4 regions of the Rhizobium cerradonense genome follow, and region 1 is predicted to be linked to each of the others. Evidence: predicted binding sites of a transcription regulator. Region 1 holds the regulator's gene; each other region holds the start of a gene.
What was found. The regulator PhoB, encoded in region 1, activates phosphate uptake and scavenging genes when phosphate is short. The targets are predictions, from matches to a motif close to TGTCATNNANCTGTCAT.
Positions count from the first base shown of each region.

Region 2: the regulator PhoB is predicted to act here: its motif matches at 1,804-1,820, upstream of PH547_RS22160 (Orn/Lys/Arg family decarboxylase).
Region 3: the regulator PhoB is predicted to act here: its motif matches at 1,415-1,431, upstream of PH547_RS19305 (inorganic phosphate transporter).
Region 4: the regulator PhoB is predicted to act here: its motif matches at 1,146-1,162, upstream of PH547_RS32160 (alkaline phosphatase).

Region 1 covers NZ_JAQJCK010000007.1:120,075-123,205, forward strand. Annotated here, with positions in the region: gene PH547_RS17300 (GcrA family cell cycle regulator) at 319-843, shown strand; gene phoB (phosphate regulon transcriptional regulator PhoB) at 943-1,626, opposite strand; gene phoU (phosphate signaling complex protein PhoU) at 1,659-2,372, opposite strand; gene pstB (phosphate ABC transporter ATP-binding protein PstB) at 2,424-3,131, opposite strand, start outside.
Region 2 covers NZ_JAQJCK010000010.1:148,716-151,846, forward strand. Annotated here, with positions in the region: gene PH547_RS22160 (Orn/Lys/Arg family decarboxylase) at 1-1,759, opposite strand, end outside; gene PH547_RS22165 (sensor domain-containing diguanylate cyclase) at 2,324-3,131, shown strand, end outside.
Region 3 covers NZ_JAQJCK010000007.1:517,163-520,293, forward strand. Annotated here, with positions in the region: gene PH547_RS19290 (CbtA family protein) at 1-101, shown strand, start outside; gene PH547_RS19295 (hypothetical protein) at 103-771, shown strand; gene PH547_RS19300 (GCG_CRPN prefix-to-repeats domain-containing protein) at 914-1,222, opposite strand; gene PH547_RS19305 (inorganic phosphate transporter) at 1,477-3,078, shown strand.
Region 4 covers NZ_JAQJCK010000034.1:13,209-16,339, reverse strand. Annotated here, with positions in the region: gene PH547_RS32165 (DMT family transporter) at 1-839, opposite strand, end outside; gene PH547_RS32160 (alkaline phosphatase) at 1,219-2,973, shown strand; gene PH547_RS32155 (hypothetical protein) at 3,085-3,131, shown strand, end outside.

The DNA of each region.
Region 1 (3,131 bases):
GTTTTGCACTGCGATGTCAACAAAACTGGCGATTTAGCAGGTGCGGCAGAGCACCTCTCGATGGATGGCATGTCTTCGACAACTTATATTGCATAAATGCCACTCACGTATAGCAAGTTGGGGAAAACCTCGAAATCGATTCCTCAAGATTCCCGCGACTCTTGTCACGGAGTCAGCCTCACACTAGGTTAAAAACCAATTACTAGACTGCATGCGGCGGAACTAGTCACCACAATTTTAAAGCGTTTCACGCCTCGACCCAATTCGAGGCAATGGTGAGGGATTCTGCCATCAGAAACGCGATAGCGGAGACAGGGCATGAATTGGACAGACGAACGCGTCGAGAAGCTGAAAAAGCTGTGGTCCGAAGGTTTGAGCGCCAGCCAGATCGCGGCACAGCTCGGTGGTGTCAGCCGTAATGCCGTCATCGGCAAAGTGCATCGCTTGAGCCTGCCGGGCCGAGCGAAGGCCGGTGGTGCGGCAACCACAGCTCGAGCGCCGAAGCGCAATACCTCGGCCCCACGCGCGCCGAATTACGCCTCGCGCGTTGCAACCCGCACGGTTACCCGCCAGCAGGGTGCGACGATGCTCAAGGAAGAGGTCGAGATCGATACGGTCAGCGAAGTCGAATATCGTCCGGCCGCCAATGTGGTCGTTCCGATCTCGCGCCGCCTCGGCCTGACGGAGCTCACGGAGCGCACCTGCAAGTGGCCGGTCGGCGACCCGCTGAAGGAAGATTTTCACTTCTGCGGCAATGACAGCCCGGACTCTTCGCCGTACTGCACCTACCATCAGCGGCTGGCTTACCAGCCGGTGCATGACCGGCGCCGGGCCGCGCACTGAACCACACCAGACAAAGGAAAAACGGGCCGAAAGGCCCGTTTTCTGTTTCCGCCGCTATGTTGGATGGCCAATCGGGTTGCCCCGATCAGGCCTCCCCCATCAGGCCTCCATGGAATAACCCGCGCCGCGAACGGTGCGGATGACGTCCTGCATGTTGGAGAAATTCAGCGCCTTGCGCAGGCGGCCGACATGCACGTCGACGGTGCGTTCGTCGACATAGATATCATGCCCCCACACGCCGTCGAGCAACTGAGACCGAGAGAAGACGCGGCCGGGGGACGACATCAGGAATTCCAGAAGGCGGAATTCCGTCGGCCCCAACCGCACTTCACGGCTCTTTCGGTGGACGCGATGGGTTTCGCGGTCCAGTTCGATATCGCCGCAGCGCAGTACCGTGGACAGGACCTCCGGGCGGGCTCGGCGCAACATCGCCTTGACGCGGGCCATCAGTTCCGGCGTCGAGAACGGCTTGACGACATAGTCGTCCGCGCCGGTGGAAAGGCCGCGCACGCGCTCGCTTTCCTCGCCGCGAGCGGTGAGCATGATGATCGGCAGGCGCTCCGTCTCCGGCCGCATGCGCAGCCGACGGCAGAGCTCGATGCCGGACACGCCGGGGAGCATCCAATCGAGGATCAGAAGATCGGGGATGCGCTCCTGGAGGCGCAGCTCAGCTTCGTCGCCTCTCAGGATAGTGTCGACCTCGAAGCCCTCGGCCTCGAGGTTATAGCGCAGCAGAACGCTTAGCGCTTCCTCGTCTTCTACAACAGCAACTCTCGGAACCATGCGCCTCTGGTCTCCTTCTCTTGGTGTCTACTTTATTCCGTTACCGAACCGACGGTGTTGGCGGTATCGTCCTTCGGGCGCTCGCCTTCGGGCTGGGCACCGGTCGCCATGTAATAGATCGTCTCGGCGATGTTCGTGGCATGGTCGCCGATGCGCTCGATGTTCTTGGCGCAGAAAAGAAGATGCGTGCAGGTGGTGATGTTGCGCGGATCCTCCATCATGTAGGTCAGCATCTCGCGGAAGAGCGAGGTGTACATGGCGTCGATTTCCTCGTCGCGTTCGCGGATCGACACGGCCTTGTCAGGTAAACGGGTCGAGTAGACGTCGAGCACTTCCTTGAGCTGGACGAGCGCCAGTTCGGAGAGGTGTTCGATGCCGCGGGCGAGACGACGCGGAACGCCGGTGCCCTGCACGGCGATGACGCGCTTTGCGGTGTTCTTGCCGAGATCGCCGACGCGCTCCAGATCGGCGGCGATGCGGATGGAGCCCATGATTTCACGCAGGTCCGCAGCCATCGGCTGACGGCGGGCGATGGTGACGATCGCCTTGTCGCCGACTTCGCGCTCGGCGTGGTCGAGAATGACGTCATCGGAGATGACCTTCTGCGCAAGGCTGGCATCGCCGTTTACCAGGGCGCGGACGCTGTCGCTGACCATCTGCTCCGCCAGGCCGCCCATTTCGGAAATGCGGCGCGTCAGGAACTTCAGGTCTTCGTCGTAAGCGGAGAGAATGTGTGTTGAGACCATTTTTTTATCCTCTAGGTGAAAGATGTGAAAGGAACCGCGCGGGGAGCATCATCAGCCAAAACGGCCCATGATGTAATCCTGCGTGCGGTAATCATCGGGATTGGTGAACATCTTATCGGTATCGTTCTCCTCGACCAGATGGCCGAGATGAAACATTGCGGTACGTTGCGAAACGCGGGCTGCCTGCTGCATGGAATGCGTCACGATGACGATCGTGAAGTTTTCCCGCAGCTCATGAATGAGTTCCTCGACTTTGGCGGTGGCGATCGGATCGAGCGCGGAGCACGGCTCGTCCATGAGAATGACCTCGGGACTGACCGCGACGGCGCGGGCGATGCAGAGGCGTTGCTGCTGACCGCCAGAGAGGCTGGTGCCGGCATCATAGAGCCGATCCTTCACCTCGCCCCACAGCCCGGCCTTCTGCAGACTGGTTTCGACGATATGGTCGAGATCGCTCTTGGACCGATGCAGCCCATGGATACGCGGACCATAGGCCACATTCTCGTAGATCGACTTCGGAAACGGATTGGGCTTCTGAAACACCATGCCGACGCGGGCACGCAGCTCGACGACATCGATTGAGTTGTCGTAGATATCCTGATCGTCGAGCGTGATTTTGCCGGTGACGCGGCAGGTGTCTATCGTATCGTTCATGCGGTTGAGGCAACGCAGGAAGGTGGACTTGCCGCAGCCGGAAGGACCGATCAGCGCGGTGACAGTGTTGGCGCGGATGTTCAGATCCACGTCGAACAGCGCGCG
Region 2 (3,131 bases), on a different contig from region 1:
GCAGATATTGCGCGACCACCGGCGCCGGTATGCCGTGCTCGGTGTATTTTCCGCTCACCCGGTCGAAGCCGGGGGTCAGCAGGGTGAGCTTGTTCGGGTCGGTCATGGCAAAGCCCGGCTCCATTGCGGAAAAACCGTGCCATGCCGCGTCGGGCGTCAGATGCCAGAAGGCGGGATTGGTGGCGAGCTGGTCGGTAGAGACGCTTTCCCACGGCACTTCATGCACCGCTCCATGGCTCGATACATCCGGGATCGCCACCCGGTCCGGCACGAAGGGCTCGAAGAACCAACGGCGCTCGGGGCGATGCTCCTTCTCCTCGAACTCGCGTCGTACTGCGCGGATCTTCTTACGCAGCTCGATGCCGAGGCGGATCGTATCGTCCCACAGCACTTCGCCCGAGCGGCCCTTCATCATCTGTGCGCCGACGTCGAGCGAGGCAAACAGCGGATAGAAGGGTGAGGTCGAGGCATGCTGCATGAAGCTTTCGTTGAAGCGACGGTGCTCCACGCGGCGCTTCTGGCCGGTAATATGCCGGTCCTTCATGTGGATCTGAGAGGCCTGCGAGAAGCTTGCGAGCTGCTTGTGGGTGGATTGCGTGGCGATGATGCCGGGCGCGTCCGGGCCAAGATCGGAAAGGCCCATGGCAAAGCGTCCGGCATAGAGCGGATGAAACTTCATGAAGCCCGCCCACGCCTCGTCGAAGAGGATGTAGTCGCACAAATGGCCGATGCGCTTGAGGATCATCTCGGCATTGTGAATGGTACCGTCATAGGTGCACTGTTCCACGACAGCAACGCGGAATGGGCGCGGCTTCTTATAAGCCTCCGGGTCTTTCACCAGCGGGTGCGTGCGGATGCGCTCGCGCAGGGCGTCCTCGTCCATGAACGCGAAATCGATGGGACCGATCAAGCCATAGAGGTTGCGTATGGTCGGCATGTAAACCGGAATGCCGCCCGAGATCATCAAGGCGCCGTGATGAGCGGCCTTGTGGTTGTTGCGATCGAACAGCACGAGATCGCCATCGGTGACGAGTGCGGAGAGCGCGACCTTGTTGGACGTGGAGGTGCCGTTCAGGACGAAATAGGTCTTCTCGGCGCCGAAGATTTTGGCTGCTTCCTTTTGTGCAGCGAGCGCCGGTCCTTCGTGAGTCAGCAGGTCGCCGAGGTCGAGCACGGAATTGTCGAGATCGTCGCGAAACACCGCTTCGCCGAGATGCTCCATGAAGACCCGCCCGATCGGGCTGCGGCTGTAGAAGATGCCGCCATTGTGCCCGGGGCAGGTCCAAAGGTGATTGCCTTCCTCGGCATAATCGACCAGTGCACCGAAGAACGGCGTCTTCAGCGTCTCGGCATATTGCTTGAGCCGGCTGATGAGGCTCTTGGCGATGAAGGCGGGCGTTTCTTCCGATAGGAAGACATAGCCATCGATGAAATCGAGGACCTCTACCGGCACATCCTCGAAGCGCTTACGGCGGATCAGCAGGATGATGGGGAATTCCAGGCCGCGCCGGCGCATTAGGTTGATGAGGGAGGCCGTTTTGCCCTCGAGCCCCTTTTTGCCCCAGTCGACTAGCATGCAGCCGATGGCGGCGTCCGTCTGTACGGCGATCTCCGCATCTTCGAGGTTTCGTGCGCGCACCACCTCAAAGCCGGAGCCTTGGATCTCCTCGATGATCTGGTTGTAGCGGGCGCCCTCCAGGTCATCGCTGTCGAAAGCCGGCGTTGCGAACAGAAAGTTGAAACGTCTGAAATAATCCATTTGGGTACCCGCTCCTGATCTGGGACGAGATGTCGACGCATTTCATGACAAGGATGTGACAGGCTGTCGGATGTTCGAAACACTTGCACAGAATGGCATTTTTGCCATGCGTCTCTTCTCTTCCTGAATTTCTCCGTGCAAATCGATCGTCGGCGACTGTCCGATGCGATAAGCTCCTTTCGAGTGAACGGCCGCTTCTGAAACATAGTTCTGGCAACAAACCACCTGGCTAATGGTTCCGATTCCTTTCAAGGCGAGCAGATATCCTGTTGCATTTTCGGTCAGCCGCCGAGACTTTCATCGGCATATGCGTTTGCTGCTGGCTTTGTGATTGTCAGGAGCTTGGCTGGAAACCACATGCTGCCGGCAGGTGTAGCTTTGCCCGTGGCAGAGGGATTTTGGCTACAGACCCCGATATTTGAACAACCACCAGCCGTCCACGTGCTTCCTTCGTTGGCAGCAAAATCTTAAGCGTTGCGACAGCATGTCCGGACTCCAGCTTGACGACATTCCCCTGCGCAATTTACGGCTGGATAGCAATCTGCTTTGAAAGGTGTCGGGTCGATGTCGGCTGTACGTGCATTTGGAAGATTATCCGATGAGGCAGCGCGGCGCGAACTCGACCGCCTGGCCGCTCTCGACCGGCTGGACATATTAGACACGCCTAGAGACGAGGGGTTCGAACGGCTGGCCCGCCTCATCAAGCAGGTGTTCACAGTCGATATTGGCATCGTCTCGTTCATCGACGCCCACCGTCAGTGGTACAAGGCCTGTTTGGGATTGCCGGCAGACGAGGTTCCCAGGGAAGACACCTTCTGCCGCTACGTCGTGGACTGCGAACAGCCGATCGTCGTGCCCGATGCGAGCCGCGATCCCCGGTTTGCGTCCAATCCTGCCGTGACGGGAGAAGCGCATATCCGGTTTTACGCCGGCGTTCCTCTTAAGACCCGTGATGGTCATACCGTGGGAACCGTCTGCGCCATCGACCGTCAGCCGCGGTCATTTGGAAACAAGGATCTGGCGATCCTGGAAGAGATTGCGGGCGTCGCAATTGATCGCTCGGAGTTGCTGCAGTCGGCTGCCATCGACGTCCTAACGGGCGCGCTGACCCGTCGCGCTTTCAACGAGGAGGCCAGCCGTCTGCTTTCCCTTGCGGCTCGCCATCATCATGACGTGGCGTGTATCGTGCTCGATGTCGACCACTTCAAAAGGATCAACGACACCTATGGCCACGCGGCGGGCGACGAGGTGCTCAAGTCGGTGATCGAGACGTGCCGAGAGCAGCTCCGAGCTGACGATCTGCTTGGGCGTTTGGGTGGTGAAGAATTTGCAATTCTCCTTCCGCATATCGACCAGGCTGCTGCGCTTAAGG
Region 3 (3,131 bases), 400 kb from region 1:
ACGCGATCCTGTGGGCGACACTCGGCCTCGCCTTCGGGGCATGGGCCGAACGTGACCTGCCGCAGGTTCGCTACGGTCGCACATCCATGCGCCGGGCCTGAAATGGCAAGCCTGACATGTCCCCCGCATGACTTTTTGCGGGGGATATATTGGCGGCGACCAGCCATTCTGTTTTCGGTCTTTTATCTGATCTGCGCACTCGGCTTGCCGCTGGAGGCGAAGGCGCATAGCGGCAGCTCGTCCGGAACTCGTGCGGGCATTCCGATACCAAGCTTGACCCATGGCGAAATGGCCGTGATCGCTCCTTACTACGGGCGCATCATCGCGCTTGCCTCATCGGCGTCCGATACCGACGAGTCCTTCCGTCGCGTCCTGAACTACGCACAAATCCAGCGTGCCTATTGCCTTTGGGGCGTCATGCCGGGAAGCGTTGGCGATGAGGACAGTCCCTTTAACGAATGCTCGCATGCCTATCTCGCCGCCGCCAAGATGGCGCTGCTGCAGATGCGGACGATGAAGGACGAAATGGCTGCCGCCGGCGACCTCGTCTCGGAGATCGACGGCGCGCTGGTACGCAACAATCTGTCGCTTATTCTCTGCCAATTCAGCAACGAAGGCTTCAACACCGCCGACTTGATCCGGCCACGGCTCGCCGGCATCTTTCTGCACGTCAAAAGCCTCGCCGCGACGATGCTGGCGCTGATGACGGCAATGGCCGCGCTGTGGTGGACCGCGCGGCTCCTGCGGACGAAACCGGCCATTGCCGATTAGAGCAATTCCAGGAAAAGTGCGAAACGGTTTTCCGTCCGGAATGCGTAAAAACAAAGAGATAGAGCGGGAAAGCGATTCCATGAATCGCTTTCCCGCTCTAGTAGACGACACCCGCCGTCACCGGACGGCGGTGTGTCTTATTTTACCAATCACGCGGCCGGCCTCGCCAACCACCGTCCCATCCGTCACGATAATAGGGACGATGGCCATACCAGCCCCAACGCGGCGGTGGCGCCCTGTAATATCCCCAGCCATAACCGCGCGGCGGCCCATAGCGGTTCGGCCGGCATACGCCGCGCGGCGTCAAATGCCAGCCACGGCCGCAGGCATAATCAACGTTGACGACCGGCGCTTTAGCCACGGTCCCAACAGCGGCGATAGGCATTGCTTCTGCCGAAGATACGACAAGGCTGCCGAGTACGGCAGCAACGGCAATCACGGGCAATCTCATCGTGATGATCTCCATTCAAGTCCCTTACAAGCGGATTTAAATCCCCGCTGGCTGAACCCCGGGTGAACCGAAAAAGGCCTTTTCGCGGCAAAATCAAGACGTTGAACGTGAGGTTGCAATGCGCGTGTCGCCCACTGCCGCCTTAGGAGAGACGTTCGCAACAAGAAGTTCAGTATCGACACCACGAGTACGCGTCACGAGAGCGTCATCAACCGCGCTTAAATGAAGACGTTATTTGCGATAGGGAGTTTGAGATGGTCGACGTCGTTTCAAGCAATTCGGAGGGTGGCGACCACCCTATTCACGGCGCAGGCGGTTCCGCCAAATGGTTCCTGCCGCTCTTCGGCATCGTCGTACTCGGCGGCCTTGCTTACGTTGGCTATGCCCTTGGCAACGATCTTGCCAATGCGGCGGCGGTTCCGTGGATCCTGCTCGGATTGGCGTTGCTGATCGCGCTCGGCTTCGAATTCGTCAACGGTTTCCACGATACGGCCAATGCGGTCGCTACCGTCATCTACACCCGTTCGCTGCCGGCCGAATTTGCGGTTATCTGGTCGGGATTCTTTAATTTCCTCGGCGTGCTGACCTCTTCCGGTGCCGTCGCGTTCGGCATTCTGGCGCTGTTGCCCGTCGAACTGATCCTGCAGGTCGGCTCGGGCTCCGGCCTTGCCATGGTCTTCGCCCTGTTGACCGCCGCCATCGTATGGAACCTCGGCACCTGGTATCTCGGCCTACCGGCTTCGAGCTCGCACACGCTCGTCGGCTCCATCATCGGCGTCGGTCTTGCCAATCAGTTCCTGGCGCCGGCCGGTTCCGCCACGAGCGGTGTCGACTGGTCGCAGGCAAGCAATGTCGGCCTGTCGCTGCTGCTGTCGCCGATCATCGGCTTCTGCCTAGCCGCTGTGTTGTTGCTGGTCTCCAAAGTTCTGATCCGCAACAAGGAGCTTTATGAAGCGCCGAAGGGCAATACGCCACCGCCGCTGTGGATCCGCGGCCTGCTGATCTTCACCTGCACCGGCGTCAGCTTCGCCCATGGTTCGAACGATGGCCAGAAGGGCATGGGTCTGATCATGCTCATCCTTATCGGCCTAGTACCGACCGCTTTCGCGCTGAACAAGACGCCCGATGTCAATTACCTCGATGCCTACAAGGCAGCCTCGGCGCAGGTCGAGACGGTACTCGGCAAGTATGTGAAGGCCGGCGTCGCCACGCCCGCAGACCCGAAGGCTGCCGTCAGCGTTGCCGTGAAGAGCAAGACCTGGACGGACGAAACGACGCCAGCACTGCAGGCCTATATCCACGCCACCAGCGCTGAAATCGCCGCCTATCCGAGCGTCGAAAAACTGCCGAACGGCCTGGTCGGCAACGTTCGTAACGACATCTACCTGATCGGTGAATCGTTGAAGCTCATAGACAAGCAGAAGCTGCTGCAGATGAGCCCGGATGATCTGAAGGCCGTGACCAACTATCACGCCGCGGTCGATCACGCGACCAAGTTCATTCCGCTCTGGGTGAAGGTTGCGGTGGCGCTGGCACTCGGCCTCGGCACCATGGTCGGCTGGAAGCGTATCGTCGTCACCGTCGGCGAAAAGATCGGCAAGACGCACCTGACCTATGGCCAGGGCGGCGCCGCCGAAGTCGTCGCCATGCTGACGATCGGTGCGGCCGACCATCTCGGCCTGCCGGTTTCGACCACGCACGTCCTGTCCTCCGGCGTCGCCGGCACGATGGCCGCCAATGGTTCCGGTCTGCAGTGGTCCACCGTCCGCAACATGCTGATGGCCTGGATTCTGACGCTGCCCGCCTCGATCGCGCTTGCCTTCGTGCTGTTCATCGTGCTGCGCCAGGTCTTTTGACCGGTGCCGCCGAGCTATCGAGCTGCGGCGGCTCAGCAGGCAAAAATATCGTC
Region 4 (3,131 bases), on a different contig from region 1:
AAGACGATGATCGCGGCGCCGATGATGATCTGCATATCGGGAATATCGTTGAAGAAGATGTAGCCCAGCACAATCGCCCAGAGCAGCAGCGTATATTGCAGCGGCGCGAGCAGCGATGCCGGTGCGAGCTTCAACGAGCGCGTGATGAGCAGATGCGCGCAGGAGGCTACGATGCCGAGCAGTAGCATGCCGGACCAATCGATTGGCGTCGCCGGGCGCCAATGGCCGATGCTCAAGACGATGCCGGTGGCAAGGGCGGCGATCGTCTGCCAAGTCACAAGTGTCGTGTCGCTGGTCGAGCGCAGATAGCGGCTCATCACCAGCGTCAGTGCAAAGGCTAAGCTGCCCGCGAGGCCGAAAAGCGATGGAAGTGACAGCATCGCCGTGGACGGACGCAGCGCGATGACGACGCCAGCGAAGCCGACCAGAACGGCCAGCCAACGGCGCCAGCCGATCCTTTCCCCAAGAAAGAAATGCGAGAGCGCCGCAACATAGATCGGCCCGGCCATATAGAAGGTCATAACATCTGCGAGCGGCAGATAGGCGACGGCAGCGTAGAACAGGCCGACATCGCCAGTCGCCATGGCCACCCGCATTAGCTGGAGGCCTTTCTGCTCGACGCGGAACAAGGCCATCGGCCCTTGTCTCACGATCATCGGTCCGAGCACGACAAAAGCTCCGAACGAGCGGATCACCAGCACCTGACCGACGGCAAAACTCGAGACCAGCCACTTGCCCATCGCATCATTCAACGCAAAGAGCAGATCGCCGAGCAGCATCAGCACGACACCGGTCATGATCAGGTTTCCGGCGTTGGCCATGGCTGTCTTGGTCTTCATTCCCCGAATCCTCGCAAAAACGGCCGCGCATGCGCGGCCAAGTGCGGCTTCGACCTTAACGCCGCCGATGTCAAGTGCTGGCTTAAATACGACGGCTACAAGAGATCGGAGCGATGAATAAACCGGTCAGACAAGCCGACGGACAACCGCTACTACCGACCCGGCAACGTCGGAGACGTGACTACTTCGCTGAAATAGTTGACGATGGAAAGTATCCTGAATGGCCGCTTTCCCATGCAGATGCTTCAGGCGACACCGATACGGTGAGACTGATATCGCTGCAAGTCCAACCACTTACCTTCTGCCTGTCATTCGTGTGTCACGATCGCCCGCTAATCACGACACTGTAACGTGACTTCACAAACGCGCGAGGATTCCCATGCGTAAAACTCTAATCGCTCTTGCCGCCGCCACCATGCTGGCCGGCGTTTCCCACGCAGCCACCGTCTATCCGCTCGATCGTGCAACGATCCTGGTCGGCTCGCCTTTCGACTTCAAGGTCGAGTTCGACGGCGCCATCAAGAAGGAAGACGTGAAGATCACCATCAACGGCCAGGATGCCAAGTCCGTTCTCGGCGCCGATTTCAATTTCGTGGCCGACGAGAAGGGCAAGGATGACAAGAGCCTCGGCTCTGCCGTTATTCTGCGCTCCGCCAAGATCGGCAAGGCAGGCACCTATAAGGTAGAAGTCAGCGCCGGCGGCCAGACGAAAGCTGTCACCTGGGACGTGTTCGGCACCTCCGCGACCCCGAAGGCCAAGAACGTCATCTTCCTGCTCGGCGACGGCCTCTCCGTCGGCCATCGCACCGCTGCCCGCCTGATGTCCAAAGGCATGACCGAGGGCAAGGCGAATGGACGCCTCTTCATGGACGACCTCGATCATATGGCATTCATCGGCACATCGTCCACCAATGCGATAGCCACCGACAGCGCCAACACCATGTCGGCTTACATGACCGGCCACAAGACCGCGATCAACGCGCTCGGCGTCTATGCCGACCGCACGCCGGACTCGCTGGACGACCCGCGTGTCGAAAACATCGCTGAAGCGGTGCGCCGCCTGACCAAGAAATCGATCGGCGTCGTTTCCACTGCCGAACTCGAAGATGCCACGCCGGCCGCCGTCATTTCCCATACCCGCAAGCGCGGCGACAAGGCTGAAATTGCCGCCATGTTCCTCAACACCAAGCCGGATGTGATCCTCGGTGGCGGCTCGGCCTATTTCCTGCCGAAGGACGTCCCTGGCTCCAAGCGCAAGGACGACAAGGACCTGGTCAAAACCTTCAAGGACGATGGCTACGCGCTGGCGACCGATAAGTCCGAGCTGACAGCCGCCGCTGGCACCAATACCGGCAAGATCCTTGGCCTCTTCCACACCGGCAACATGGACGTGACGCTGGACCGGGAATTCCTCAAGAAGGGCACGGTCGGCAAATTCCCGAACCAGCCCGGCCTCAAGGACATGGCCAAGGTCGCGCTCGATCAGCTTTCCAAGAATCCTGACGGCTTCTTCCTTATGATCGAGGGCGCCTCGATCGACAAGCAGGCTCACACGATGGACTGGGAGCGCTCGGTCTTCGAAACCATCGAGTTCGACCAGGTTGTCGGCATGGCCCGCGAATTCGCCAAGACGCATCCCGATACGCTGATCGTCGTCACCGGCGACCATACGCATGGCGTTTCGGTCATCGGCACGGTCGATGACGAAAAGCCGGGCACGGACATGCGTGAGAAGGTGGGCGTCTACGCCGATGCCGGCTTCCCGAACTATGAGGACAAGGACGGCGACGGTTTCCCTGACAAGGTCGACGTGAGTCGCCGCCTCGCCATCTTCGCCAACAACTATCCGGACTATTACGAAACCTTCCGTCCGAAGATGGACGGCCCGTTCGAGCCGGCAATTCAAAACGAGAAGAAGGAATACGTCGCCAACAGCGCGTACAAGGACGTTCCCGGCGCCGTGCTTCGCGAAGGCAATCTGCCGCGCAACGCCGATACGGCCGTTCATGCCGTCGACGACGTCGTGCTGCAGGCAACAGGTCCGGGTTCGGAAGAGTTCAAGGGCTACATGGAAGAGAGCGACGTCTACCGCGTTCTCGCCGATACCTTTGCGCTCGGCGCAGAGACTATGTAATTTGCCAGAAACCTCCGGGCGGTATTGGCCGCCCGGAGGTCATTTCCGAAGAGGTGCGCCGTGGGCAACATTCTTTCCGGTTCCGTTGTCAGCCGCCGCAGCCTGCTTGCGATGATCGGCCTGTCGCCATTGGTCGTGACCGCAGGGCCTAGTCTCGC